DNA from 3 places in the Glutamicibacter sp. NPDC087673 genome. Region 3 is predicted to be linked to each of the others. Evidence: predicted binding sites of a transcription regulator. Region 3 holds the regulator's gene; each other region holds the start of a gene.
The links. The regulator LexA, encoded in region 3, represses DNA repair genes until DNA is damaged. The targets are predictions, from matches to a motif close to TCGAACANNTGTTCGA.
Positions count from the first base shown of each region.

Region 1: the regulator LexA is predicted to act here: its motif matches at 5,638-5,653, upstream of ruvA (Holliday junction branch migration protein RuvA).
Region 2: the regulator LexA is predicted to act here: its motif matches at 6,855-6,870, upstream of ACIOTL_RS03150 (DUF222 domain-containing protein).

Region 1 covers NZ_JBIUWB010000003.1:379,900-389,640, forward strand. Annotated here, with positions in the region: gene ACIOTL_RS09315 (bifunctional (p)ppGpp synthetase/guanosine-3',5'-bis(diphosphate) 3'-pyrophosphohydrolase) at 1-352, opposite strand, end outside; gene secF (protein translocase subunit SecF) at 591-1,559, opposite strand; gene secD (protein translocase subunit SecD) at 1,552-3,276, opposite strand; gene yajC (preprotein translocase subunit YajC) at 3,337-3,747, opposite strand; gene ruvB (Holliday junction branch migration DNA helicase RuvB) at 3,935-4,984, opposite strand; gene ruvA (Holliday junction branch migration protein RuvA) at 5,011-5,628, opposite strand; gene ruvC (crossover junction endodeoxyribonuclease RuvC) at 5,737-6,336, opposite strand; gene ACIOTL_RS09350 (YebC/PmpR family DNA-binding transcriptional regulator) at 6,340-7,098, opposite strand; gene pdxT (pyridoxal 5'-phosphate synthase glutaminase subunit PdxT) at 7,102-7,713, opposite strand; gene ACIOTL_RS09360 (aldo/keto reductase) at 7,873-8,706, shown strand; gene ACIOTL_RS09365 (DUF6226 family protein) at 8,750-9,385, shown strand; gene ACIOTL_RS09370 (CapA family protein) at 9,387-9,741, opposite strand, start outside.
Region 2 covers NZ_JBIUWB010000001.1:660,415-670,155, forward strand. Annotated here, with positions in the region: gene ACIOTL_RS03110 (AMP-binding protein) at 1-1,565, opposite strand, end outside; gene ACIOTL_RS03115 (LysR substrate-binding domain-containing protein) at 1,916-2,827, shown strand; gene ACIOTL_RS03120 (enolase C-terminal domain-like protein) at 2,808-3,929, shown strand; gene catC (muconolactone Delta-isomerase) at 3,941-4,219, shown strand; gene catA (catechol 1,2-dioxygenase) at 4,413-5,270, shown strand; gene ACIOTL_RS03135 (hypothetical protein) at 5,388-5,540, shown strand; gene ACIOTL_RS03140 (DUF1801 domain-containing protein) at 5,694-6,035, opposite strand; gene ACIOTL_RS03145 (hypothetical protein) at 6,289-6,789, shown strand; gene ACIOTL_RS03150 (DUF222 domain-containing protein) at 6,934-8,493, shown strand; gene ACIOTL_RS03155 (LuxR C-terminal-related transcriptional regulator) at 8,752-9,741, opposite strand, start outside.
Region 3 covers NZ_JBIUWB010000004.1:430,416-440,156, reverse strand. Annotated here, with positions in the region: gene ACIOTL_RS12235 (MFS transporter) at 1-1,272, opposite strand, end outside; gene ACIOTL_RS12230 (SseB family protein) at 1,314-2,195, opposite strand; gene priA (bifunctional 1-(5-phosphoribosyl)-5-((5-phosphoribosylamino)methylideneamino)imidazole-4-carboxamide isomerase/phosphoribosylanthranilate isomerase PriA) at 2,417-3,154, opposite strand; gene ACIOTL_RS12220 (hypothetical protein) at 3,182-3,331, opposite strand; gene hisH (imidazole glycerol phosphate synthase subunit HisH) at 3,334-3,969, opposite strand; gene hisB (imidazoleglycerol-phosphate dehydratase HisB) at 3,970-4,590, opposite strand; gene ACIOTL_RS12205 (histidinol-phosphate transaminase) at 4,613-5,719, opposite strand; gene ACIOTL_RS12200 (LysM peptidoglycan-binding domain-containing protein) at 5,801-6,154, opposite strand; gene lexA (transcriptional repressor LexA) at 6,413-7,132, shown strand; gene ACIOTL_RS12190 (glycoside hydrolase family 76 protein) at 7,189-8,268, opposite strand; gene ACIOTL_RS12185 (ATP-dependent DNA helicase) at 8,374-9,741, opposite strand, start outside.

The DNA.
Region 1 (9,741 bases), on a different contig from region 3:
CCTTCTTAACGGACTCCAGGGAGTAGTCGGTGTCTTCAACGGTGTCGTGCAGCAAGGCGGCGGCAAGAATCGAGCCGGTCATCCCCATCTCCGCCAGGATCGTGGCGACGGCGACCGGGTGCGTTATGTACGGGTCGCCGCTCTTGCGCTTCTGGCCTTCATGGTACTTTTCGGCGACCTCATAGGCGTGGACCAGCAGGTCCAGATCGGCCTTCGGATGCTTGGACTTGACCGTACGCAATAGCGGTTCAAGGGTCGGCGATGTGCTCGGGGTGCTCCCCCGGCCGGCAAAGCGCACCAAACGAGAGATAGAGCGTCGTTTCGAATTGTTCAGGTTAGGCGTATTCGCCATGCCCCGCTCCTTCCCGTTGCCGCTGGATTCTTTCCCGAGCCTGCGTGAAGCCCGAAGGAATCCAACGGTAGTTCCGGGCCACCAGATCACTGGTGGCCGTGCACTGAAAAAACACCTTCTTTAGTTCAAACGTTATAGCACGTTCGGGCGGTGACAACTAATTACGCATCTTCCCGCTTAAGCGAAATGGTGCCCCCAGCAAATGCTGGGAGCACCAAATTCAGATCTTCGGATCGGCTTAGGCAGCAGCCATCTTCTGATTGTGCGCTACCACGTCGTCGTCCTTGTGGCGGAGCCAATGGAACATGGGCGCCTGGACGAACAAGGTCGACAGGGCCGAGACGATGATACCGACGAACAGCGCCAAGGACAGGTCCTTGAGCGTACCGGCACCCAGCAAATAGGAACCGATGAACAGGATCGCGGCCACTGGAAGCACGGCAACGACCGAGGTGTTGATCGAGCGAACCAGGGTCTGGTTCACAGCGAGGTTCACCAGCTGTTCGAAGGTGCGCTTGGACTGCTGGGTGTAGTCCTTGGTGTTTTCGCGGACCTTGTCGAAGACCACCACGGTGTCATACAGCGAGTAGCTCAGAATGGTCAGGAAGCCGATGATCGCGCTGGGCGTGATTTCGAAACCGGACAGCGAGTAGATGCCCGCAGTGACGATGACCACGGCGATCAGACCGGCAATCGCGGCCAGTGACATCTTCCAGGTTCGGAAGTAGGCAGCCATCAGCAAGCCCACCAGGACCACGAAGGCAACCAGGCCAACCAGTGCCTGGCGCGAAACGTCTTCGCCCCAGGTTGGGCCGATGAAGTTACTGGTAACTTCATCGCTGGAGACACCGTAGTTCTCCGCGAGCTGGCTGGCGATGGCCAAGGTCTGGTCATCGCTCAAGCGCTCGGTCTGCACGCGCATGGTTCCCGGCGCAATGTTGGTGACCGTTGCCGCAGCGCCCGAAGCCACCGAGGCAACAGCCTTTTCACCAATGGAGATATCGGTTTCCTGCACATCCGAAACGGTGAATTCAGAACCACCGCGGAAGTCGATACCCAGGTTGAATCCGCCCTTGACCACTGGAACCAGGATTGACAGGATCACCAGAATACCGGCGATCAGGAACCACAAGCGGTGCTTGGAGGTGAACGGGTAGGAACGCTTGCCGGTGTAGAGCTCGTTGCCCCAAGTGACTAGCTTATTCATTGTTCTCCTCCTGGGCCTTGGCCTGCGGGCTGGCAGGCTGCTCGGCCTGTGCACGGCGACGCTCGGCAATTGTCATGCGCTTGGCGGCTTCAACCGAAGCCTTGGCATTCTTCTTGCCGCGGTTTGCCTCAACGTTTTCATCGAAGCGGCGAACCTTGCCTGCACCTTGGTACAGCGGCTTGACGCCAAGCAACGATGGATCCATGCCCGAGAGCGGGTGGCCGTTGGCGAAGAACTTGGTGCGTGCCAGCAGGACCAGGGTTGGATGGGTCAGTCCGTACACGACCACGAGGTCAACGATTGCGGTCAGGCCCAGGGTGAAGGCGAAGCCTCGCACGTTGCCCACGGCAACGATGTAGAGCACTACTGCAGCCAACACGTTCACGGCCTTGGAAGCCAGAATGGTGCGCTTGGCACGCTTCCAGCCGATATCCACGGCGCTTGCCAATGGCCGGCCTTCGCGCAACTCATCTCGAACACGCTCGAAGTACACGATGAACGAGTCCGCAATCAGGCCGATGGCCACGATCAAGCCAGCCACGCCCGCCAGCGACAGGCGGTAGTTCATGCCCCAGCCAAGCAGGACCAGGCAGAGGTAGGTCAGCACACCGGCGACGAGCAGCGAAGCGATGGTCACCAAGCCCAGAGCGCGGTACTGGAACAGCGAGTAGATGAATACCAGGACCAGGCCGATAACACCGGCAATGAGGCCCGCGGTCAGCTGGTCAGCACCCAGCGTTGCAGAAACCTGGCGCTCTGACTGGATGTCGAAGCTGATTGGCAGTGCGCCGTACTTCAGCTGCTCCGCCAGCGCCTGCGAGGTGTCCTGGGTGAACCCGCCGGAAATCTGCGGACGGCCATCGGAGATCACCGCATTGGTGGTTGGCGCCGAGATGGTCTCGCCATCAAGCACGATCGCGAACTGGTTCTGCGAACCCTGCAGGGCAATCAGACGCTGCGTGGTGTCGGCGAAGATCTTGGTGCCTTCGGCATTGAACTCGATCACGACAACCCATTCGCCGGTGACCGAACCATTGACGCCGCGAGCGAGCTGCGCGTATGCGTCCTTGATCTTGTCGCCGGAGATTTCCTGTGGGCCAAGGATGTACTTGACGCCCATGTCCGTATCGCAGGAGATCATTGGCTTGGCTGGGTCCGCAGCGTCCCCGCCGCGGTCCTTGAGCTCGGTTTCGCAGTCGTAGCCTTCAAACTCCTGGAAGAGCTCTGCGGTGATCCAGTTGGTGTCCGATGGGTTCTCTGGCTTGCCCTCAGGCTTTGGCAGGTCTTCCTTGGGAGTGCGATCTTCCTCAGGGGTGGCTGCGTAGCCGCCGGTGATCAGCACCGGGCGGAACTCCATGTTGGCCGAAGCCTGGATCAAATCGCGAGTGGTCTGGTCCGGGGTGCCCGGCATCGAGACCACAACGTTGCGACCGGACTGGGTGGTGATTTCCGATTCGGTTACACCGGAACCGTCCACACGCTGGCGGATGATCTCCACCGCTTGGTCCAGCTGCTCTTGGTTGATCGCTTCGTCGCCCTGGACCCGAGGGGCCAGGATCATCTCGGTGCCGCCTTCGAGGTCGAGGGCCAGCTTCGGTCCCCATCCGGTTTTACCGTTCGCTGCACCACCCACCAACACGCCGGCTGCGATGATGAAGACGATCAGCAACCACAGCAACGCCTTGCGCGCCTGCTTAACAGGTCTGATTGATGACATCTAATGTGCTTTCTCGTTTGAGTGGCTTGGCCTTCAGGCCACCGCTATGCTGCCCGGGACTTAGGCGTTGCGCTCGTCCTTGCCCTCATCGTTCAGGCGACGCAGGGACTCTTCCGGGGTTTCGGTGGTGCTGGCGGATTCTGCTGCGCCGTCGGCCACGGCCGGGGTTGCTGCATCCTTGTCCAGGAAGGTGGCAATGGCCTGGCGGTGCAGGTTCAGCACTACGCCCGGTGCGACCTCGACCTGGACACGATCCTCTGCGTCAACGCCGACGACGGTGCCGAAGATACCCGAGTTGGTCATCACCTTGGCGCCTGGCACGGTGTTGTTCTTCAGCTTCTCCTGCTGGGCGGACTGCTTCTTGCGGCCACGGAACATCATGAAGATCAGCACTGCGAACAGCGCGACCATCAGGATCAGCGAAGGGTTGAAGCCGCCACCAGCGGCCTGAGCGATTACGAGGGGATTCACGTATTTACCTGCTAACGAATTGTTGCGATTTGATCTGAAGTTCTGGGATGCTGTTGCGGCTATTTCTGGCGTAATACAGCAAAGACGCCCCACCTCGCCCCGAAACGGGCATAGGTCGGGCGTCTTTAGTCTAATGCGTCACGGTGAACCGGCAGACCATTTACGCGGGCAGTGAAGTAATGCTTGCCTAATCCTCATCGTTTTCATAGCTTTGCGCACTGGCGAAGATCGCATCCTTTGGCATCGCCAAGCCCAAATGCGCCCAGGCTCCGGGCATGGCAATACGACCGCGCGGAGTCCGGCCCATCAGCCCTTCACGCACCAGGTATGGCTCTGCGACAGTCTCGACGGTTTCGGTTTCTTCACCCACGGCGATGGCCAGGGTCGATAGCCCCACCGGTCCCCCTCCGAATTTGGTGCACAAGGCTTCGAGCACACCCCGGTCCAGGCGATCAAGGCCACGTGCATCGACCTCGTACATGTCCAAGGCGGCGGCGGCCGCTTTGGCATCGATCTCTTCGAGCTTATGCACCAGCGCCCAGTCACGCACGCGGCGCAGCAGGCGGTTGGCGATACGGGGCGTGCCGCGGGAGCGTCCGGCGATCTCGGTGAACGCGGCCGAAGTGACGCTCAAATCAAGCATCATGGCCGAACGGCGCAAAACCAGTTCAAGCTCCTTGACCGCGTAGAACTCCAGATGGCCAGTGAAGCCGAAGCGGTCACGCAACGGGCCGGGCAATAGTCCGGCGCGCGTGGTTGCGCCAACGAGAGTGAAGGGCGGAAGCTCCAGCGGAATGGCCGTGGCGCCGGCGCCCTTTCCGACGATGATATCTACGCGGAAGTCTTCCATGGCCATGTAGAGCATTTCCTCGGCCGGCCGGGACATGCGGTGGATTTCATCGAGGAACAGCACCTCGCCTTCGGTCAACGACGAGAGGATCGCGGCCAAGTCACCGGCATGCTGGATCGCTGGGCCGGAGGAAATGCGCAATGGCGCATTCATCTCGGCGGCGATAATCATCGACAAGGTGGTCTTGCCCAGGCCCGGCGGGCCAGAGAGCAGAACGTGATCCGCGGTGCGTTCGCGGATTTTCGCTGCTTCGAGCACCAGCGAGAGCTGCTGGCGCACTCGGGACTGGCCCACGAAGTCGTCGAGGTTCCGCGGGCGCAGGGCCGCTTCGATTACCCGTTCCTCGGGTTCGCTGCCGGCATTCGTGAGCCCGGTGGAGTCATTCATGATCAGTTGATCCTCTCGCAGACCGCTTAGGCGCGGGTTCCGCTGGACATGCTGCGCAGTGCAGCACGCAAGATTTCTGCGACGTTGCCGGTGGCAACGACATCTGGATCAGCCTTGGACAGCGATTTCAGGGTGCTGGTTGCATCCTTTTCGCTCCAGCCCAGGCCGGTCAGCGCCTCGATCACCTGCGGTTCCCAGACGCTCGCGTTGCCGCCGCCGGAAACCGGGGCCGCTGGCGCGCCGGTCGGGATCAGCTTGCCGTTCAGTTCCAGCACGATGCGGCTCGCGCCCTTGGGGCCAATGCCCGATACCTTGGTGAAAGCGGCGGTGTCCTTGGTGTTCGCCGCGATGCGGACTTCCTCCGGAGAGTGCACCGCCAAGATGGCCAAGCCGGTGCGTGGCCCGATGCCCGATACGGAAACCAGGACCTCGAAGACATCGCGTTCCTCAGCGGTGGCGAAGCCGAAGAGGGTCATCGAATCCTCGCGGACCACCATGGAGGTGAATACCGTTGCCTCGCGTCCTGCCTGCAGGGTGGACAGCGTCCCGGGGGTGGCATTGACCAGCATCCCGAAGCCGTTAACGTCAATTACCGCGGTATTCAGGGCTACCGCCTGCACGGTGCCGGTCAATGAGCTGATCATGCCACTCCTTGGGATATATGTTCGATCGAACCCAGTTTATCGAAGATACCTACGAATATCGATCCGCCGCGTTCCCCGGTGGGTCGGGGCCGCTGCCGTGCTGGCCGGCTAGCGGCGCACTGCACGGCGCTTGGCCGACGCCTCGGCGGCAATCCACGCCTGCTGCGCACCGGTCAGCTGCGACGAACCACCGGCATTAGCCGCGGAGGCCGAGGCATTCGAGCCGGTGGCCGCACCGCGCCAGCCGTGGGTAATCGCCAAGGCCACCGCATCAGCGGCGTCGGCAGGCTTAGGCGGTTCATCGAGCCGGCAGATCTTGGCAACCATCTTGCCGATCGCCGCCTTGGTGGCCTGTCCCGAACCGGTAACCGCCGCCTTGACCTCGGTCGGCGTGTGCAGGGCCACGGGTATTCCGCGTCGCGCTGCCGCGGTGATGACAACGCCGGTGACCTGCGCGGTGCCGATGACCGTGGAGACGTTCGCCGATGCGAACACGCGTTCCAAGGCGAGCACATCGGGCTGATGCAGATCCAGCCATTCGTCGATGGCGTTGGCGATCTTCAAGAGCCGGGCATCGAGCGGAGTGCCCGGAGGGGTGCCGGCGACGGTGACGTCCACCAGCGAAACTTGCCTGTTTGCAGCGACGTCGACCACGGCAAGACCGCAACGGGTCAGGCCGGGATCGACGCCAACAACACGTAAGGCCAAGCCTTACTGCTCTTCGTCCAGCGCGGCGCGAACCTCGTCGGACAGATCAGCGTTGGTGTAGATGCCCTGGACATCATCCAGTTCTTCCAGCGCGTCGTAGAGCTTGAGGAACTTGCGAGCTCCTTCAACGTCCAGGTCGACCTTCATCGATGGAATGAATTCCATTTCGTCGGACTCGTAGGCGATGTCCGCTTCATCCAGCGCAGCGGCCACAGCGCGCAGGTCCGAAGGGTCGCAGACGATGGCGAAGTTCTCGTCCTCGTCCATGATCTCGTCGGCACCGGCGTCCAGCACGACCATCAGCAGGTCGTCTTCGGTCAGCTCGCCCTTGGGCAGGCGGACAACGCCCTGGCGGTTGAACAGGTAGGCGACCGAACCCGGGTCGGCGATGGTGCCGCCGTTGCGGGTGATGCCCACGCGCACCTCGGAGGCTGCACGGTTCTTGTTGTCGGTCAGGCACTCGATCAGCAGGGCCGAGCCCTGCGGGCCGCGTGCTTCATAGATGATCTCGGTGTAGTCGACGACCTCGCCGGTCAGGCCAGCGCCGCGCTTGACGGCGCGGTCGATGTTGTTGATCGGCACGGAGTTCTTCTTGGCCTTGCTGACAGCAAGTTCCAGTGCCGGGTTGCCGGCCATGTCGGCGCCGCCGGCACGGGCGGCAACTTCAATGCCCTTGATGAATTTTGCGAAGGCCTTGGCGCGCTTGGCGTCGATCGCGGCCTTCTTGTGCTTGGTAGTTGCCCATTTGGAGTGGCCTGACATGCTTTAAGCGTCTCCTCGCGTGAGATTGATGAAAAATTGGTGGATAGCGGTGCTGCCGGTGACTTCCGGGTGAAAGCTGGTTGCCAACAATTTTCCCTGGCGTACTGCAACAATTCTACCCTGTTCGTGATCCGTCCCCGCTTGAACGGTGCTGATCACTTGCACGTCCGGGCCAATTTGCACGGCTTCCGGTGCGCGGATGAACACCGCTTCGAGATTTTGCCCGTTGAAGTCCAGCTGGTGCTCGAATGAGTCGATCTGGCGCCCGAACGCGTTGCGCTTGACCGTCATGTCGATGCCGCCGAAGCTTTGCTGTACCGCGCCATCTCGCGAGATTGCAGGGTTCTCGATGCGATCGGCCAGCATGATCATTCCGGCGCAGGAGCCGTAGGCTGGCATGCCTGCTGCGATGCGCTCCTTGATGGGACCAGCTAGCCCGTAGTTGCGGGACAGCCGGTCAATCACCGAGGACTCGCCGCCGGGAATCACCAGCGCGTCAACCTGCTCCAAATCGACGACGGTGCGCACCATGTGCGTGCGCTGCCCGAGCCGTTCCAAAGAGGCCAGATGTTCGCGGAAATCCCCTTGCAGAGCGAGGACGCCTATTTTCGGCATGGTTCTAACCTTCATGGTGTTCAGTGGTTGGCAGCACGAAAAATGCGCCGAAATAACGTTAAACCCAGAGACGCCGTGGTCCTGTTTTGTTTCCCGGTGTGTCGCGGATTCTTCGACGCCGCCTCCCGGCAAGTGGTGGAACTTGGTAGGTTCAAGGACATGATTGCTGATATTTCTTCCCTCGAACTTGCCGGCGGCGTGAGCATGCCCTCGATCGGTTTGGGCACGTGGCCCATGCGTGGACACGAGGCGGCCGCAGCGGTGCTGTCCGCCCTCGACGTGGGCTACCGCCGCATTGATACAGCGGAGAACTACGAGAATGAGGACGCCGTGGGCAAGGCCCTGGCACAGAGCCGGCTTCATCGCGATGAAATTTTCGTAACCACCAAATTCAACAAGCAATGGCATTCGACCCAAGGCGTGCGCCAGGCGTTGGAGAACTCCCTGGACCGCTTGGGTCTTGAGTATGTGGATCTGTTCTTGATCCACTGGCCCAACCCCCAGCAGAACACCTATGTCGAAGCCTTCACTGAGCTGGGCAAACTAGTAGACGAGGGCAAGATCCGGGCTGCGGGAGTCTCGAACTTCAAGCCCTACCAGCTGCAGAACGTCCTGGATTCGGGGCTCGTGCCGGCGCTGAACCAGATCCAGGTTGATCCTGAACGGCAAAGCGTCGATTGGCAAGGTTTCAACACCGAGCATGGCGTTCGGACCGAATCCTATTCCCCGCTGGGACGCAAGAAATCTGGACTCCTTTCACATCCTGCCCTGGTCCGGATCGCCCAAGCGCATGGGAAGAGCAGCGCGCAGGTGACCTTGCGCTGGCATGTCCAGTCCGGGCGGGCAGCGGCACCGAAATCGGCAGACCAGCGGCGGCAGAGCGAGAACCTGGACATTTTCGACTTCCAGCTCACCCAGGCGGAAATGGCCGCCATCAATGCCATGGATACCGGTGCTGGCCCCTTCACCGATTCGGATGAGTTCGGGCACTGAATTCCCGCAATACCTGCATGCGGCAGAAACGGAGAACCCAAACATGCTTCACGGCTACCAGCGCCCAGATATCGAAGTGGCGGATTACTTCGACGAGCACGGTGCGCTGATCCCCTATGGCCAGCGCTGGGATGAGCAGCCTCCAGCGGAGAGCTATTCGCTGACCTCCCATGTGCAACGCTTTGCCCCGGTGCCGCAGGTAGCCCAGGCGTTGCTGGATTGCCTGCGCGAGCAGTTCGAGGTGCGTTGCTTCGAAGATCCCGGGCTGGCCAGGCAAATGCGGATTCAACCGGGCCATGTGGTGCGCTCTGTTCGCGTATTTCCGATGGATTCGCGCTGCGCGCCACTGGGCATGGTCTTCACCACGTTTCCCGCGGTGCACCTGGAGCTCGGCGCGTTGTACCGCGCGACATTTCCGCCGTGCGGCTGCGATGGATGCGACGAAGTTGTCCCAGAAATCCTTGAGGAACTCGAGATCCAGGTGAGTGCCGCCGCGTCCGGAGGATTCGGCGAGTTCCTGGATCGAGGCATGGACCGCCTCGTGCACTGTTTCGACGTTGACCGGACAGGATTCGGCGAGCAGTCCCGCGGCCTTGAAGACATATCGCCGGCACGGCTAGCCAGAGCACGCGCAATTCTTCCCTCAAGCCGCGTGTGGGCACCTTGGCCATTGCGCTAGGTCAGTCCAGCGTCCACTCTCGAAGTCCGTCGTCGAATGCGCCATAGGCATTCACTGTGGCCTCGCTGCGCTTCAAGGAGGCTTTTGCTTCATCTTCCCGTATGCATCCAGCAGCATCGAAGACTTGGCACCAGGCCACAGGTTCATTTGAGAGCTGGTGCGGTACCCACCGCAATTCGCTGACATCCCATTCGCCGGGCGCTCCCTGGGTAAACGTTGCCTTTACGCTGATGCCTTCGCGGTTGAGAATGGTTGGTGTGGCGTGTTTTGCCACGGAATTGCCCAAACCGTAGACGATCCAGGTTCCGTCGTGCTTCTCAATGGGCAATACCGAGTGGGTGTGGTGCATGTAGATG
Region 2 (9,741 bases), on a different contig from region 3:
ATCTTCCCGGTGACGGTGGTCGGGAAATCCTGCAGGATCTGCACGTAGGCGGGGATCTTGTAATGCGCCAGATGCCCGGTGCAGTATTCGCCGATGGCCGCAACGTCCAGGGGTTCGCGGCCGTCCCTCATGCGGATGCAGGCGCAGACCGCCTCGCCGTACTTCTCATCGGGCACCCCGATCACCTGCACGTCCTCGATATCCGGATGCTTGTAGAGGAATTCCTCGATTTCCGCCGGGTAGATGTTCTCCCCGCCGCGGATCACCATGTCCTTGATGCGGCCCACGATGGTGCAGTACCCGTCCTCGCACATCACCGCCAAGTCGCCGGTGTGCATCCAGCCCTCGTCGTCGATGGCCGCCCGGGTCTTGTCTTCGTCGTTCCAGTAGCCGAGCATCACCGAGTAGCCGCGGGTGCAGTATTCGCCGGTTTCCCCGCGCTGCAGGGTTTCGCCGCTCACCGGGTCCACCACCTTGATTTCCACATGCGGGTGCACCCGGCCGATGGTGGAGGTGCGGCGCTCGATATCGTCGTCGCTGCGGGTCTGGCAGGAGACCGGCGAGGTCTCGGTCATGCCGTAGGCGATGGACACCCCGTCCATGCCCATCTCGTCGATGCAGCGGCGCATCACCTCGACCGGGCAGATGGATCCGGCCATGATGCCGGTGCGCAGCGACGAGAGGTCGTAGTCCTTGAAATTGGGCAGGTTCTGCATGGCGATGAACATCGTGGGCACCCCGTACAGGCCCGTGCACTTCTCCTCCGCCACTACCCTCAGCGTGGTGTCGGCATCGAAGCCCGGGGCCGGGATGACGATGGTCGCGCCCCGGGAGGTGCAGCCCAGGTTGCCCATCACCATGCCGAAGCAGTGGTAGAACGGCACCGGGATGCACAGCCGGTCGTGCTCGTCCAGGTCGATCATGCCGGTGACCTGGTAGCCGTTATTCAGGATATTGCGGTGGCTGAGCACCGCGCCCTTGGGGTAGCCGGTGGTGCCCGAGGTGTACTGGATGTTGATCGGGTCCCCGGGCTTGGTGGCCGCCAGATGCCCGGCCAGCTCCTCGTCGCTGACCTGCTCGCCCTCGGCCAGCAATTGCGCGAAGTCCCCGGTGTCCACGTAGACCACGCGTTCGAGGCTCGGGGTGTCGGCGCGGGTCGCCTCCACCATCGAACGGTAGTTGCTGGTCTTGAATTCGGAGACCGCCAGCAGCAGGCGCACCCCGGAGTGGTTGACCGCGTAGGCGTATTCGTGGGTGCGGTAGGCAGGGTTGACGTTGACCAGGATGACGCCGATCTTCGCGGTGGCGTATTGCGCGAATACCCATTCCGCGCAGTTAGGCGCCCAGATGCCCACCCGGTCTCCCGCCTCCAGGCCGGCGGCCAGCAGGCCCTTGGCCAGGGCGTTGATCTGCGCATCCAGGTCATTCCATGACCAACGCCGTCCGCTGGCCGCTTCGACCAGTGCTTCTGCCGGGCCGAAGCGGGCTGCGGTGCGTTCGAAGCTGGCTCCGATCGTCTCTTCGATCAGCTGCGGTCCGCTCTCGCCCTGGGCATAAGCCTTCATCTGCGTACCCCTTCATGGATCGCCTCGTCGGAATCTGCGCGGACACGAAACATGTGCCCAGCGTCACATTCACACCCTAGCCGCGAGCTGTCCCGCTGCCAAGCACCAGGAAGGAGCCGTGCTGGTGGCCAAGTGGCGACATGGGGCCGTGGCGGTCCATGGCAGTCCAGTGCCTCCCGGCGTGATTCCGGTCTGGAAATCAATCGTTGAATACAGTGCGACCCAAGAATTCATACTTGTAGACTCTCAATCGACCCAGAATAAGTATTTCACCCTCTTGGACTGCCGCGTTAGAGTTGCCAGCAAGCGTCTTCTGCGCATTCGACGCGCGGTCCGACGATCGGAGCACCATGGACACGAGACTACTTCGCTACTTTGTCGCCGTCGCCGAAGAACGCCATTTCGGCCGCGCAGCGGCGCGCCTGCATATCGCGCAGCCCCCGCTCTCCCAGCAGATCAAGCAGCTCGAAGAGACCCTGGATACCCAGCTGCTGATCCGCACCACGCGCAAGGTGGAACTGACCAACGCCGGCGAGCTGCTGCTGCTCCGCGGACGCATCCTGCTTGCAGAGCTCGACCAGCTCTCCCGCGATGTGCGCACCGTGGGCCAAGGCGCGCTGGGCGTGCTGCGACTGGGTTCCACCGGCAGCGCCACCTCGCGCATCATGCCCAAGCTCATCGAAGCCAGCTCCCAGCAGATGCCGGGCCTGCAGCTGAATGTGCAGGGCGAAATGCTCACCCCGCAGATGGTCGAGGGACTGGTCGAGGGACGCCTGGACCTGGCTATCCTGCGCCCGCCGGTGCGCGGCACCGAGGTGGACTACATGCTGCTGGACCGCGACCACCTGGCCGTGGCGCTGCCGCTGGGCCACCCGCTCGCCGCCCACGATGAGCTGGACCTGGAACAGCTGGCTGGCGAGAAGTTCATCTGCTACCCGCCATCCTCCGCGGTGAACAACATCATCATGGACTCCTGCCGCCGCGTGGGCTTCGCCCCGCAGATCGCGCAGGTGGCCAGCGAGACTTCCACCCTGCTCACCTTCGTCGCCGCGGGCCTGGGCATCGGGCTGCTGCCCACCACCCACTACCTGCCGCACAGCACCCGGATCACCTTCCGGCCGCTGCGCAACGCACCGGCCGTCGACCTGGCGATCGCCTGGAAGGCCGGCAACGAGTCTGCGCTGGTGCGCAACTTCCTGGAACTTTGCACATTGCTCAACCCCCTAGAAAGGCTGGACCCCGATGCGAATCCAGCGGATTGAAACAATCCCCTACGCCATCCCCTACAACCACCCGCTGCGCTTTGCCAGCGGCGAGGTGCACACCGCGGAGCACGTGCTCATCCGCGTGCACACCGACGAAGGCGTGATCGGCACCGCCGACGCCCCGCCGCGCCCGTACACCTACGGCGAGACGCAGAAGTCCATCGTCGCGATCGTGCAGGATGTCTTCGCCCCGCAGCTGATCGGCCTGGAGATCATGGACCGCGCCAAGATCCGCCAGGTGCTGGATAGGACCATCCACAACCAGGTGGCCAAGGGCGCGATCGACATCGCCATCTGGGACGCCCTCGGCCAGGCGCTGGGCACGCCGGTGCACAAGCTGCTTGGCGGCTTCACCGACTCGATGCGCGTGAGCCACATGCTCGGCTTCAAGCCCGCCCAGGCGCTGCTCGACGAGGCCCTGCGCTTCGGCGAGCAGTACAGCATCACCACCTTCAAGCTCAAGGTCGGCCGCCGCCCGCTCGCCCTGGACATCGAGGCCTGCCGCGTGCTGCGCGAAGGGCTGGGCGAGGACGTGGAGCTCTACCTGGACGCCAACCGCGGCTGGAGCGCGAACGAGTCCATGGAGGTGCTGCGCCAGACCGAGGGCCTGGGTCTGACCATGCTCGAAGAGCCGTGCGATGCCAAGGAAGCGATGAGCCGACGCCGCCTGGTCGAACGCTCCCCGATCCCGATCGTCGCCGACGAGTCCGCGCCCACCGCGGGCGATGCCTCGCGCGAGCTGCTCTCCGGCGGAGCGAACGCGATCTGCATCAAGACCGCCCGCTCGGGCTTCACCGAAGCCACCGAAATCCTGGGCCTGTGCACCGGGCTGGGCGTGGATGTCACCATGGGCAACCAGATCGACACCCAGGTCGGCTCGCTGGCCACGGTGACCTTCGGCGCGGCCTTCGAAGCCACCAGCCGCCGCGCCGGCGAACTGTCCAATTTCCTGGACATGGCCGATGACCTGCTCGCCGAGCCGCTGCAGATCGTCAACGGCCGCATTCCGGTGCGCACCGTGCCCGGCGTGGGCGCCGCCATCGACGAATCCAAGCTGGCGCGCTACCGCCAGGACCACGTGCTTTCCACCTCGAACTAAAGGAGATCCCCATGTTGTTCCTCGCCCGTATGGACGTTGTTTTCCCGGACCACCTGACCAATGAGCAAGTCGCTGACTTCCAGGCCCGGGAAAAGGAGTACTCCGCAAGCCTGCAGCGCAGCGGCAAGATGCAGGGCATCTGGCGCGTGGTCGGCGAGTACGCGAACCACTCGCTGTACAACGTCGAATCCAACGACGAACTGCACGAAATCCTCAGCGGCTTCCCGATGTACCCGTACATGAAGATCAAGGTCACCGCGCTGGCCAAGCATCCGAATTCGCTGGCCTAGGACTTTTCCGGACCGGCGGATTCCCTCCGTGTCCCAGCCCACAAGCATTGATATTCAAAACGTTCCAATGACCACCAAATGAGTATTTCACTTGGCATAGACGCTGCACTACATTGAATATCAATCACCCGGGATGATGGGGGTCACAGTATGGATCCGCATCCGCCACACCACATAATTTAGGGGAGTCACCATGACCACTGAAACTCCAGCAGACGCAACTGCAGCCAAGTCCGGCAACGCCGCCACCGACAGCTTCCGCAACTCCGGCAAGCTCGGCAGCATCGCGACCTCCACCGAGCGCGTGAACATGCTTGCTTCCAAGCTCGTCAAGGCCGCCAACGACATCATCCTCGAAGAACGCGTGAGCTACGACGAGTTCAATGCCCTGAAGGCATGGTTGATCAAGGTTGGCGACGACGGCGAATGGCCATTGTTCCTGGACGTGTGGCTGGAGCACTCGGTGGAAGAGGTCGCCACCGACCACCGCGAAGGCAACAAGGGCTCGATCGAAGGCCCTTACTACGTGCCCGAAGCGCCTTCGCAGAACACCCCTGCCACCATCTCGATGCGCGAGGACGAGAAGGGCACCAACCTGCTCTTCCAGGGACAGGTCCGCTCAACCGACGGCTCGGCGCTGAAGAACGCCAAGATCGAGCTGTGGCACGCAGACGAAGAGGGCTTCTACTCGCAGTTCGCTCCTGGCATCCCCGAGTGGAACCTGCGCGGCACCTTCATTGCTGACGAGGAAGGCAACTTCCAGATCAACACCATGCAGCCAGCCCCGTACCAGATCCCGACCGACGGTGCCTGCGGCCAGCTGATCGCCGCCGCCGGCTGGCACGCGTGGCGCCCAGCGCACCTGCACCTGAAGGTCTCCGCCGAGGGCCACGAGCTGCTCACCGCCCAGCTGTACTTCCCGGGCGATGCGCACAACGACGACGACATCGCCACCGCGGTGAAGCCGGAACTGATGCTCGACGTGCAGCCAGCAGCATCGGGCAACGGCAAGCAGGTCACCTACGACTTCGTGCTCGACCCTGTGAAGTAAGCCCCAGCGCGCCTCAACACGGCGGGGGACCAGTCCACATTGGCCGGACCCCCGCCGTTGCCGTACCCGGAACCTCGCCGAACGGGCCAACACCCGCCAATCCAATGGGAGTGCAGCATGAATGCTTCAACACTGAACGATCCAGCCGGGAAGTTCCAACCCCAATCCATCGCGCACCGAGCTGCCGATGCCAACGAACCCCAGAACCACTGGGCCTGGACCGGATGGATGCCAGAAGAGGAGCACGGCATCTCGATGCTTGCCGCCTAGGCTTCTGTTCCCAGCGCTACCGACGCGAAGTGGAAGGTCCCGACAGCAATGGCGCTGCCGGGACCTTCGGCGCACTTGAGGACGGACTCCAGGCAATGCGGCTGCCTGCAGCGGGCGCACTGTTCATCTTGCGGCCAGCTAGCTTGCTCGGGATCAGCCCGCGGCCTTCGTCACCAGTTCCCGGATCCTGTCTTCCGTTGCAGAATCCAGCGAGGTGATAGTCCATGCAACTGGATGCATGCGGGAGCCTTCCTCGTAGGCTGGATTCACGACTTCTCCAAAACCGAAACCTACGAAGTCCTTGTCAGGCTTGATGTAGCAGACGTCTTTGCCATCCCGGACGTAAAACGGAAGTCCCCAGCGGACGATCGGCTCCAGCGATGGTGCACTCTGCATGATTATGGCGTGAAGCCGTTCGGCAATCTCGCGATAGGGTGCTGGAGCTGTGCTGAGCTTGGCCAGAACTGCGGCGTCGCCTTTTTTGGTGAAGATCATCCCTAGTCTCCTTCTAACGGTTGGCGCTGCATTGCGGCGCTGGGTGATGTCGCTCGCGCGATCGCTTTGGGCTCCCGATCGGCCCATAATGCACCTTACCGACTAAGGGCATCTGATTCACGGATTCTTGCACTGGAATACAGGCAGCTGGCCTCAGGACAGCTTGATCGTGCAAGGACGTAGCATGGGCGCCCAACTCATACGCCTATTGATTTTACCGCTGAGTTGACTAGTGCACTGTTAGGCTACTGACATGCGTAAACTTCTAGCTATCTCCGGGTTCGCCATGATCATGGCTTACGCGGCTTACGGCTCACTGCTCATGAACAATTGGGCCGTGACCGCAGCAAGTGGACTCTCCCTCGATGAAACCATTTCCGAGATGGCCTCAATGGACCAGAATTACGACTCGCTTGGAGGGTGGGTCTTCGCAGCCATTGGAACCGCCCTCGCCATCTCTTGGCTCGTTACGGTAGTTTCCGCCGGACGCAAGCTGCCCGCCTGGGCGGCTATCGGAGCTTGGAGCCTGATCATTGCCTTAGGCGCACCAGCCTATTTCTTCGCTTCCTTCGCCAATATGAACTCGGTGGGCGACACCTTTGCCGATTGGAACGCCGATGCCGCCGCGGATCTAGCCGCACCCCTGTACATGGCCAGCGTCCTCGCCTTTGCCATACTCGCAGCCATGGCAGCCCTTGGCATCCGAACTGCCTTCACCCGTCCGCCGCGCCCCCTGCATCCAACTAGCAACTAGCACGGCACCCATTACTGCCTTCCCTGGTCCAGCGATTTTCGCGCCGGAATCACGCTTAATCGCATTCGTATAAACTTTCTAGAACTTATCCACAATTGGTTTCGAACCAGAAGATACTGTCGATAATCTGCGCGAACGTTAACTATGACTATTCCCGCATATCTAGACGATCACGACGATGAACATCGCCTTCCACTGCGCCCGCCGGGCACCCGCATGGAGTCGCACAGAGCGTCAGCGCTCGACGCCCATCGCGAGCATCAGTTGTTCTTCGGACCCATCAAGCAGGTTGCCGACGAACTATTCAATGCGGGCCCCGTGGATGGGCCCGGAGACGCATTGGAGCGCCTGAAGAAACTCCAACGCCTGATGAGCAGCGCTGAAGCCGCTATCTGCGTTTTGCTGGCAGACGGAGTCGAGCAGGTCAGCGCGTCTTTCAATGACCTGATTGCCACCGAGCATGCCCACACTCCAGACGAAGAAGCCGAAGCCAGCAAGAGTGCCGAATACTATGGCATAGACCGTGGCAGCGAGCAGGTCATCAACTCCAATTTCGTAGCTGAGTCAGCTGTCGCATTGCGCGAATCCGTCCGTAAAGCCAGCAAACGGATGTTCCATGCCAAGGGCTTGCGCCACGCCTGCAAAGCCACCCTTGCCGCGCTCGCTGCAGGTGAGATTACCGTTAAGGCCGCCCACGACATCGTCAAATACTCGCAAGACCTTTCCCCGGAGCAGGTCGGCCGCATGGAGGAAAATTTGCTGCCTCTGGCAAGAACAGCCTGCGACGAAACCGTCTACCAGCGGGCCCGTCGCTTTCACGACCGGATGAATCCCAATTCGGCAGAGAACCGGCAGAAGAACGCATTCGCAGCCCGTAATCTCAAGGTGTGGAATGAGGAGAATGGCATGGCTACCTTGCAGCTGCATCACCGAGCTGATGTCATCCATTCGATTCGCAACTCGATAAAGCAGGCAGCCGCCCAGATCACTGATTCCAAGGATCTGCGCACGCAAACGCAGGTTGAAGCCGATGTGCTTGCGGACGTGTATCTGCATGGCTGGCCCGGAACGGAAGGCATGCCGCTGAAGCCACGGGTTGCCATCACGATCCCAGCCATTGAAATGCTCGTGAATCCCGCTCGCGCCCTCGCTGATTTGGAAGGTTACGGGCCGATCCCAATCGGCGTAGCGTTGGAAATCGCCGCGGATGCTCCGTCGTTCCAGCGCGTTCTGACCGACCCGTGGACGGGAGCCGCAATTGATGTGGAGCCCAAGAAATATCGGCCTTCCCAGGGGTTGCGCGATTTGCTGCGTTACCGCGACCAGCATTGCGGTTTCCCTGGTTGCCGCCGCCTGCCCGATCGTTCGGAAATTGATCACATCGAAGCGTATGGACAGGGCGGCCACACTACCCGGCAGAACACCCATCTCTTGTGCAAGCAGCATCAGATGTACAAGCACGCGCTTGGCTGGAAGGTCTTCGCTTGCCCGGATGGCTCCAAGACGTGGGTATCTCCGCACGGGCTGCGGTCAATCACGGTTCCCGAGAGCGTGGACAACGTGGAGAAATTTGATCATGTCAACGATCATTGTCCTCAACGTCCCCAGGAGGCTGCGGCCTGCAAGGTGCAATTGACCCCCGAAGTGCGGCGAGTACTGGGGCTCGGCCAAGATGAGGGCCTGCCCGGAACCGGAACCAGTTAGAGCCAGTACCTGATTTGGGTTTCGAGTGACAAATTTTTTCAGTCACTAGCACCACCACACCACCCATACTTCGCAGGAGCAACGGCTTTGAGTCCGGTTGCATTGCTGGCCGCGGCCTGAATCAAGAATCCCGGCCGCGTTCGATTCAAGCGATTCGTGCTGAATGAAAAAAATCTACAGTCACAGGGCGCAGGTCAACTCGAACTCCGCATGGTTTCGCTGCCCTCGGGAATGAAAATTTTTCTCAGTCGAAAGGCACTATCCTTCAAGGTCGAAACGCGCCAGCGCAGCAAGCTCAGTACGGTTTGAGACCGCCAGCTTCGTGTAGATCTTGGTCAGGTGGTACTGCACTGTCTTGGTGCCTATATACAGCTCTTCAGCGACACGTCGATTGCTTGCACCTTCGCAAACCAGCTTGGCCACGGCTTGTTCCTGCGCCGTCAGCGTCGACCAGTCAGCACTCTCCCTGCGCAGCATCCCGGTTCCGCTTGCCTGGAGCTCACGAGTGCAGCGGTCGATGTACACGGATGCATCGAAGTGCGTGAAAATCGCCAGCGCGCGGGTCAACGGCGCAACGCATTCGGCTCGCTTGCCGGCTCGGCGCAGGCATTGCCCGTAGTAGAAATCAATTTTTGCCCGGTGGTAGACCGACCCGATGCCTTCCAAACGGCGGATGGCATCTTCAAAGGCCAAACGGGCTGCGTCGATATCACCGCGGGCTGCCAGCAAGGTGCCTTGCACGCTCAGGAATCGAGCGGCTCCGCTCTGGTGGCCTGAAGCGAGAGCACTCTCCAGCAACGGCTGTACGAATTTTTCTGCTTCATCCAGGCGTTCGCAACGGATTAGCGCCATGGCGTATGTATCCTGCCAGGTCCAGAAACCTGCTTGGTCGATGCCCTGCGTACGGTCCAGCCGAAGCAATGGTTCCAGCGTCCGCACAACCTCTTCATGGTTTGCCTGCGCCCGGGCAATCTCGGCCCGCGCCATCCGGTAAGGCATCTCCATAATGGCATAGCTGCCGGTGCGTGCCCACGACTTGCGTAGGTGCAGATCCGCCTGCTCCCAATTGCCGCGCAATGCGTGAATCTGCACCGCGGTCAGCTGGATCAGCGGACGCAGGATCTGGATTTCAGAACGCTCCTGCAGGGACTGCGCGGATCGAACCGTCTCCAGCGCTTGGTCCCAGTCGCCCATGAGGAATTCAGCGCGCGCCGACCAGGCTTTGGCCCACAGCGAGATGCGCAGGGA
Region 3 (9,741 bases):
CAAGGCAATCACCACGACCACTGCAGCCATGGCGCCGATGCCAAGGAAGGCCGGGGCGGGTCCGAGGTTGTCGACGAATATGCCGGTGATCGGCGATCCCAACGCGGTGCCAGCGGTCATCGCGGAGCCATACCAGCCCATGGCTTCGCCGCGACGCTTTTCGGCCACCAAGTCGGTGAGCCACTCAGAGGCCGCCGACAGCGTCGGCGCGCACAGGAAGCCGGGGAGTGCGGAGAACAGCGCCAATGACCAGGTATCCCACGCGAAGTACATGGGGATCGTCAGCACGGCCATGCTCAGCAGCAGCACCAGTGGAGAAATAACCCGCTTCATCGACCCGTAGATCAGGCCGCCGACCAGCGAAGCTCCGCACCAGAAGAAGAACACCAGACCCAGCTGGTGGCTCTGCGCCGACGCGTCCAATTCGGCCACGATGGCCACTTCTGTGCCGGTGAGCAGCATGCCTGCTCCGGCCGCGGCAATGAATACTGCCAGGACCGAAGCGCTGACCCAGTTGAAACGGTTCTTGAAGTTGCGGCCACGCTGCTTGATGCGGGCGCGGGCAGACTTCATGCCGGCTGCGATCAGCTCGCCCTCGACTTCGGGTACACCCATCGGCGCGGCCGCAATGAAGCTGGCCTCCGCCCCCAAGCGTTCCTCGTGCACGTTGGCCCGCGAGGCGATCGCCTTGGGATCATCGCTGCGCGTTGGCGGATTCAGGATCATCAGCGCCAACCCGGCAACCGTCGAGGTCACGCCGATGACGCTCAATCCAATGACGCTGCTGATCTGGGTGGCGACAATGCCGGCGCTTGCAGGTCCGACGATGAACACCAGTTCGGTGGCGGTGGCATCCAAGGCGAAGGCGGTACGGCGTTGTTCGCCGGTGGTCATGATGCCCAGCGCGGTACGCACCACTGAGAAGACCGGTAGCGCGAAGAGTCCGCCGATGAAGGCCAGCGGGTACACCCAGACCAGTGGAACATGCGGCACCGTGCACCAGACGAGTGTTTCGACGATCACCGATGGGATCATCGCGCGGCGCAATCCCCAGACATCTACGCGGGCACCGCGCCACGGGGCGCCAATGGCGATGCCCAAGGTCATGACGGCCGTGACCAGACCGGCCGAAACCCAGGATTGGCCGAGGTTGTTCACCAGATGCAGGAGCAGCAGCATGCTCAATGCGGAGTGCGGAAGTCGGGCAATCATGCCAATCAGCAACAAAAGTGAGATCTGCGGTTGACGCAAAATCTGCCAATAGCTTTTCATGCCCGGAAAGTTCCTTGTCTGGTCGAAAAGAGCCCGCCGGTTTAGTTCGGCGCGCTGTGCAAACTGAGTTCGAGGGAATCCACTGCTTCAGCGAATTCGGTGTTTTGGGACAAACGTCCGTGGATTGCGCGAGTCGTCTCGCGAGCGTCGTTCTCGCTCGTTCCGGGAGCAAAAACAAACTGCAAGTTCAGTTCCGGTCCGGGACCTCCGCCAAGGACCACTTGCCCGTCCTTGCTGCGTGAGCCGACTCCCCTGCCCGGGGCAACCTTGACGGTCTGCAACTGGCCAAAGCCTTCGGTTGCATCCTGCACCAGGTTGGCGATCTGCTGGTTCTGATAACTCGGAATCCAGTCGATCTGCTTGGCCAGGTTCCAGACCCCCGGTCGTCGAAGCACGAAGGTGAATTCGCTTCCGGGATCGAGTACCAGCAGCTGGCATTCCTCGCTGACTGCCGAGAGGGCCGCCCGCGGGGCGTAAACCGCCACTGGTCGAGCTTCCTTGTGCCAAGCCTGCAATCGTTCGACGGTCGTGAAGATCGGCAGGGCCATGCGGCCATCTGGAGCCTTGATTTTCACCAGCGCCATATCGGCTTCCTTGTCGGATGCGAAGCCGTGTTCCGTCATGGCTTCTTCGCCGAGCTGGGCTACCACCGCAACGAAAACGCGTGCCTCGGACAAGGATTTATGCACCTCGCCCTCCCCTGCGCTGCCATCGCGCAAGGCCGCCAGTGCGGCAACGACGTTGGCGTCGGCCTTGCCGTCGTCCTTGTCGAAATTATGCAGGGGGTTGCCTTCACCGCTCAGGTCCCGGCCTTCCCAGTCCTGACCGGCAGAGTCGGTGCTAGAGCCTGCCTGCGCCAGTGCAGCGACAATATGTCCCGGCAGGTGGCGTTTGGGTGCAGATTCAGGTTGCTCGGTACTCATAGCTCCATGCTATCGGTGGTTTCGGGGTTGTTGGAGGGAAGTTTCAAAACTGCAGTCATGAGCTTGGACACCCCTATCCGATGATTTCAGATTTCTTTCCCAGCACCTGCGCGCAGTCGCGGGCCCGAGGAGGGAAAGACCGGGATCCGCTTTCACGAATAAAAAAAGACGATTCAAAAGCGCGAGCTTCTGAATCGTCTTTCCCTGCTGCAGCATGGGGCCTAGCGGCGACCTGCTACATCGAGCGCTTCTTGCAAGGTGAATTGGCCCGAGTACAGCGCCTTGCCCATGATGGCTCCTTCGATGCCTTCTGGAACCAGCTCGCGCAAGACCCGGAGGTCTTCGAGCGAGGAGATGCCGCCCGAGGCGACAATCGGCTTGCTGGTCTTGGCAGCGATTTCGCGCAATAATTCAACGTTCGGTCCGCGCAGGGTGCCGTCCTTGGTCACGTCGGTGACGACGTAACGGGCGCATCCGGCATCTTCGAGGCGGGCCAGAACATCCCACAGGTCGCCTCCGTCCTTGGTCCAGCCGTGGCCGGACAAGGTGGTTCCGCGCACGTCCATGCCCACGGCGATCTTGTCACCGTGGCGGACAATGGCCTGCTTGGTCCATTCCGGGTTCTCCAGCGCGGCGGTTCCGAGGTTGACGCGGGTAGCACCGAATTCCAGGGCCCGGTCAAGTGAAGCGTCATCGCGGATACCGCCGGAGAGCTCGACCTTGATATCCAGTTCCTTGGCAATGCGCTGGACAATCTCAACATTGCTGCCACGGTCAAAGGCTGCGTCCAGGTCGACCAGGTGCAGCCATTCAGCGCCGGCATTCTGCCAGGAGAGCGCAGCTTCCAGCGGGTCGCCGTATCCGGTCTCGGAACCGGCTTCGCCCTGGACCAGGCGCACTGCCTGTCCGCCAGCGATATCTACTGCAGGCAAAAGTTCGAGGATTGGTTGCTCGCTCATGACGTCCTTAGTGAAGAAGTAATGTGATTAGTAGGTCAAGGACCAGGCTGCGATCAGGCTCAGGCCTGCAAGTACCCACAGCGCGATGATCCATGAGATATGGGCCTTCTGGCTCTTCATCGAAATGGCTCCGCCAATCAGGAAGGCCCCGACAACGCCCAGAATAAGGGTCCACATGCCTAGAGCGTCCCCAACCAATTGCGAAGCAGCTGCGCGCCAGCGTCCCCGGACTTCTCCGGGTGGAACTGCACTGCCGATAGCGGGCCGTTCTCGACGGCGGCCACGAAGGGCGTTCCGTGCGTCGACCAGGTCACCTGTGGCGGGGTCATCGCTGGCTGCGTTACGTCGAATTCCCACTTCTGAACAGCGTAGGAGTGCACGAAGTAGAATCGTTCACCCTCGATGCCGGCGAACAGCTTGGATCCCTCCGGCGGGCGTACCGTGTTCCAGCCCATGTGCGGGATGACATCTGACTGCAGGCGTTCAACCTTGCCCGGCCATTCGCCAATGCCTTCGGTTTTCACACCGTGTTCCACGCCTTCTTCAAAGAAGACCTGGTGTCCCACGCAGATACCCAAAACCGGCAGGCCCCCGGCAATGCGGCGACCGATCCAGCGCAGGGAACCGGTTTTGGCCAGCTGCTCCATGACCGAGGCGTAGGCGCCAACACCGGGGACTACCAGGCCGTCGGCGGCCACGATCTTCTTCGGATCTGCGGTCAGTTCCACTTCGGCGCCGGCGGCTTCCAAAGCGCGCACAGCGGAGCGGACGTTGCCGGAACCATAATCCAGGACAACTACTGTTTTCTTTTCCACTTACAGTGCACCCTTCGTGGATGGGATCTTGTCGCCCATGCGCTCATCGCGCTCTACCGCTTCGCGCAATGCGCGCGCGAAGGACTTGAACTGCGCTTCAACGATGTGGTGCGGGTCGCGACCCGAGAGCACCTCGATGTGAGCACAGATCTGTGCGTGGAAAGTGATGGCTTCGAAGACGTGACGGGTCATCGAACCGGTGAAGTGACCACCGATCAGGTGGTATTCCTGGCCCGCAGGCTCGCCGGAGTGCACGAGGTATGGCCGGCCCGACACATCGACTACCGAACGGGACAGGGCTTCGTCCAGTGGAGCGTAGGAGGTGCCGAAGCGGCGGATGCCGGCCTTGTTGCCCAGTGCCACGCGCAGTACTTCGCCAATGGTGATCGCGGTGTCCTCGACGGTGTGGTGAACGTCGATGTGGGTATCGCCGGTGGCACGCACGGTGAGATCGATGAGCGAATGCTTGGATAGCGCAGTCAGCATGTGGTCGTAGAACGGCACCGAGGTGCTGATCTCAGAGACACCGGTGCCATCGAGGTCCAGTTCAACGAATACGGACGATTCGCTGGTCACGCGTTCCATGCGGGCGCGACGTGCGCCAATCAATTCGGCAGACATGTCTTCCTTCGCTTGTCTTTGATTACTTCTGCGAGCCGAGCAGTTCGGCAAGTCGTTCCAAGAAGGCTGTGGTTTCCGATTCGGTTCCTGCCGTAACACGCAAGGTTCCCGGGATTCCATTGTCGCGGATGATGATGCCGGCTTCCAACAGGCCTTCCCAAATCTTGTGGGGGTCTTCGACGCCACCGAAGAAGACGAAGTTGGAGTCGGAGACCGATGGCTTGAGGCCAAGTTCCTTCAGGCGCGCGACGATGCGGTCCCGCTGGGACTTGATGTCCTCGACCTGGGCCAACAGCAACTCGATGTTCTTCAAGGCCGCGATGGCGGTTGCCTGGGTCACTGCCGACAGGTGGTACGGCAGTCGCACCAAGCGGATGGCATCGGTGACTTCTGGCGCAGCGGCCAGGTAGCCTACGCGCGCACCGGCCAGGCCGAAAGCCTTGGACATGGTGCGCGAGACAATCAGCCGCTGGCGGCCTTCGAGCAGGCTCAGCCCCGAGGTGGTGCTGGCCAAGGAGAACTCGGCGTACGCCTCATCCACGATCACCATGCCGTTATGCTCGCTCATGGCTTCATATACCGCGGTGATGACGTCCAGGCCAAGGGCCGTGCCGGTGGGGTTATTCGGAGAGCAGAGGAAAACGATGTTCGGCTTGTGCTCGCGAACCTGTGCGGCTGCGGAATCGGCGGACAACGTGAAATCTGCGGCGCGTTCACCGGCGATATATTTCGTGTCAGTACCACTGGCAAGCAGCGGGTACATGGAGTAGGTTGGGCCGAAGCTCATCACGGCACGGCCGGGGCCGCCAAAGGCTTGCAGGATTTGCTGCAGGATTTCATTGGAACCGTTAGCGGCCCAGATATTGTCCTTGGTGAGCGAGTGGCCGAGGTAATCGGCTAGGAGTTCGCGAAGCTCGGTGAACTCGCGGTCCGGATACCGGTTCAACATTGCCGCCGCCTTGGCCACCTCTTGTGCAATGGCATCGACGACTGTCGGTGGCAACGGATGGGTGTTCTCGTTGACGTTCAGCTGGATGGGCACGTCAATTTGTGGTGCGCCATAAGGGGATAGCCCGCGGAGATTCTCACGCAAGGGCAGCTGACTCAAAAGTTCACTGCGGTCATTCACGCATCAAGTCTACGTGCGCAGCGCGCCTGCCGGTGAATCCGCTACGGCCACAGGTAACAAACTCTAAGCAGGCTGGGGAAGCTAGCCGGCAAGGACCGGAATCGACAAGGTTTCGCCAACCTGGATTTCGCTGCCGGTCAGGGCATTGAGTTCGGCGATGTGGCCCACTGCCGAGGTCACGTCGTAACCGGTGGCGTAATCCCGGGCCAGGCTCCACAGCGTATCCCCTGGAATAACGGTGACATCAACGGTTCCGACTCCAACAGGAGTATCGGCTGCGGCATGCGCGTCAGAGGCAAACATGGAGATGAAGAAAGCTGCGGCGATGGTGAGTGCGAAAATGGGCATACCCACAAGCACGGCCCATCCGCGACGGTTGATGCGGATCTTCAGTGGTGCCTGGGTCTGATTTGAGTCAAGTGCGACGGTTGCCATGACTTTGTCTCCTCAAGAAATTCAAGTGATGCGAATTTGTATTCGAAAGCGTAGATTCGAAAACTTGTTCGAACCTCGTATATCTGTTCTAACAGAGGTTTGCGGAACTTGTCCAGAAGTTTTCGAACAAATCTTTGAAAGAAGCTCGCTTATCTACTAAGATTTCGAAGTAGACGAGCAATGAAAACATCTCACCATCTAGCGCCGACAGTTTGGACTTACGAACTTTCGAATGATTGCTAGGGAAGGCAAAATCTCATGTCAGCTTCACAACGCACTCCCCGATCGAATGCACGTTCGCTGACGATTCGCCAAAAGAAGATCCTGGAGACGATCCAGCGGTCAATCGGCAAGAACGGTTATCCACCATCGATGCGTGAGATTGGTGACGCAGTAGGGCTCAAGAGCCTTTCGAGCGTCACCCACCAGCTGAGCCAGCTGGAAAAGCTCGGCTATATCCGTCGAGATCCACGCCGTCCGCGCGCAATGGAAATCCTGCTGCCTCTGCAGCTGGCCGAAGACGCCGAGAAGGCCGAAGTTTCGAAGCCGGTCGAGCCAGATGCCAGCGAAGACGCCAAGATCATTGAATTGAGCACTTCCGCTGACACCACCATGGTTCCCCTGGTTGGCCGTATCGCTGCCGGCGGTCCGATCCTTGCCGAACAGTCCGTCGAAGATGTTTTCTCGTTGCCTCGTCAGCTCGTAGGCCACGGCGAACTGTTCATGCTCAAGGTTTCCGGCGATTCAATGGTTGACGCTGCGATTTGCGATGGCGACTGGGTAGTTGTCCGCCGCCAGCAGACGGCGGACAACGGCGACATCGTAGCTGCCCTGCTCGATGAAGAAGCCACGGTAAAGACTTTCCGGCAGCGTGACGGGCATACCTGGCTGCTTCCGCAGAACTCGCGCTACGAACCAATTTTGGGTGATGCCGCAACGATCATGGGACGCGTCGTCTCGGTGATGCGCTCGCTCTAGAATACGTACGGTCATTGCGCTGGTGCTTGGCACCAGCGCAATTCTCGTTTAACCCGCTATTGGCCGGCGTTCAACTCGAATTGAGCGGCCGCCGAGAAGATCATCCAGCGTTGGATTGCCGCCGAAAGCCGGCGTGGTTCCTGGTCAGCCAGATGGCGCGCCGTTGCCATGACCAGCCTCCTGGCCTGCTCCCGGCTCCGGGCTTCCAAGCGGACATCATTACCGGCGAGGGCCAGATATCGGCAGAGTATCCCCGCGAACAGGTTGCCGTCTCCCCCGCTGTTGAACGAGAGGACCCCGGCAGCAGTTGACAGCGATTTCGTGGTGGCATCGATCAGTACTTTAGCGTGAGCCAGATCAGCAGGCTCGCCAAGCTCAAGCAATGCCCCGAGCACCAGGCCCTGGTTATAGGTGTAGACCGATGGTTCCACGGCGTGTCCCTGCGTGGTCAACCGAAGTCCGTCCAGATACAGTCCTCGCTCCACGCTGAACAGATTCTTTTCCAGCCACTGGAGAAGCTCTCGCGCGGTCTCTTTCTCCCCGGTACGGGCAAAGAACAGTGCCGCCGGCGCGTTGGCTGGCGTGTTCTTGAAATCCCGCTTTCTGGACCAGTACAGGCCGCCGTCCAGCACCCCATCCATGCCGGCATGGAGCTGCCGTCCCAGCGTCCGAACTGCCGCCTCGGCAGGACGGCTCCTGTGTCCCGTCGCCAGCTGCGTGAACTCTGACAGGCGGCCGCTGGCCAGGGCAAGCCAAGCCATGTCGTCGAAGAAGTAGTTGGGCAAGATCCCGAAGTTTCGAATTCGAATGCCGCGCAATAGGCCGTTGGCCCGGGCAAGCGCTTCGCGCGCCCGGTGTTCGTTGCCTTCGTCCCAGTACGATCGGCCCTCATCGATGATGGCATCCAGATAGTGCGCCTGCCACCAATAGTTCCACTCCGCAAGCGGGTGCGCGAAACCATTGAGATTGCTGAGCATGCTTCCGTCGCGCAACCGATGCGCTTTGCTGTAGCTCTGTCCAATCCACGTTCCGGGCAACCCCATGAGGCGATGCCCGAACCGCTGGTGGGTGTCGATCGCGGCTTGGTGCGCCAATTCCTGCATGGACTCCATGGTGCCTTCCGATTCGAGCTTCATCAGTTCTTGTCACAGACCTTAGTGCGTCTGGAAGCATCATGCTGGTACCGGTTAAAGAACTTGAGCTGTCCCGAAGGACAGCTCAAGTTCATATTCTGGCCGCGGCTATTTCCCGCCCGGGTTCAATCGCTTGAGAACACCAGTGATGACCTTCTTATCGACAGTCGGCCACATCGGCGGCAGGGTAGCTTTCAAGAAGCTGCCGTACCGCGCCGTGGCCATGCGCGAATCAAGGATCGCCACAACGCCCTTATCCCCGACCGAACGAATCAAGCGCCCAGCACCCTGGGCCAGGCGAATCGCCGCATGGGTGGCGGCAACCTGCATGAAGCCATTTCCGCCATGCTTGGCCACGTCCTCGGAACGGGCCTTGGAGATAGGATCATCCGGGCGCGGGAAAGGAATCTTGTCGATGATGACCAGCCGGCAAGAATCGCCTGGCACGTCCACGCCCTGCCACAAGGTCATAGTTCCAAACAGGCAGGTGTCGCGTTCGCTGCTGAACTGTTCGACCAGCGACTTCATGCTGGCTTCACCCTGGCACAAGATTTCCACGTCCAGGCGCTCGCGCAAGATGCTTGCCGCTTCCTCGGCGGAACGCTTGGAAGTGAACAGCGCCAAGGCGCCGCCACCGGAGGCCTTGATGAGATCTTCGATCTCATCCAGCGTCTCCGCCGCCAGTTGGCGTCCTGGCTTGGGCAGGTGCTTGGCCACGTAGAGGATGCCCTGCTTGGGGTAATCGAAAGGGCTGCCAACATCTACGCCGGTCCATGATGGAGCGCCGGCGCCCATCAGGCCCAAGGAGCCTGCTACCGAGTCGAACTGCGAGCCAATGGCCAAGGTGGCGCTGGTCAATACGACCGTGCGCCCGTCGAAGAGGCCCTCGCGCAACTTGCCGGCCACCGACAACGGTGCCACGTTCAAGGTTGCAGGCTGGCTCTCATCGGCCTCGACGTAGCCCCGGCCTTCGACAAACTCCCGCGGACGGGTGGTGTACAGGACCTCGCGGCGTTCTTCGGATTCGAGCATGCGAATCGCATCATCCATCACTGCCTGCAGCTGGGAGCGGGCAGTCTGGCGGCCGCCATCGGCCGGTGCATTGGCTTCGGGCTTGGACAGCGCCAGAGCCAGCCGGGCCTGCTCCACGATGTCGTTCAGGGCAATGCCCATGTCTTCGCGCAGACCATGTTCCAGCAAGCCTGTCGGCAACCCGGTCAACGACTTTTCCAGGCGGTTTGCGGCCTTGACCATCTCATCCGCATTGATACCGCAATGGCGCTTGGCACCGCCAGCGGCGGTAAGCACCATGCGCGAGGAGAGCGCGCCCGAAACCGAGCTGGTCACGCGATCTTGCAGTTCGTGGGCCTCATCGATGATCGCGACTTCGAAGTCCGGGAGAACCGAAAGCCCCTCGAAGGCCGAAACCGCCAGCAACGCATGGTTCGTAATGACCACGTCGGACTCGGCGGCACG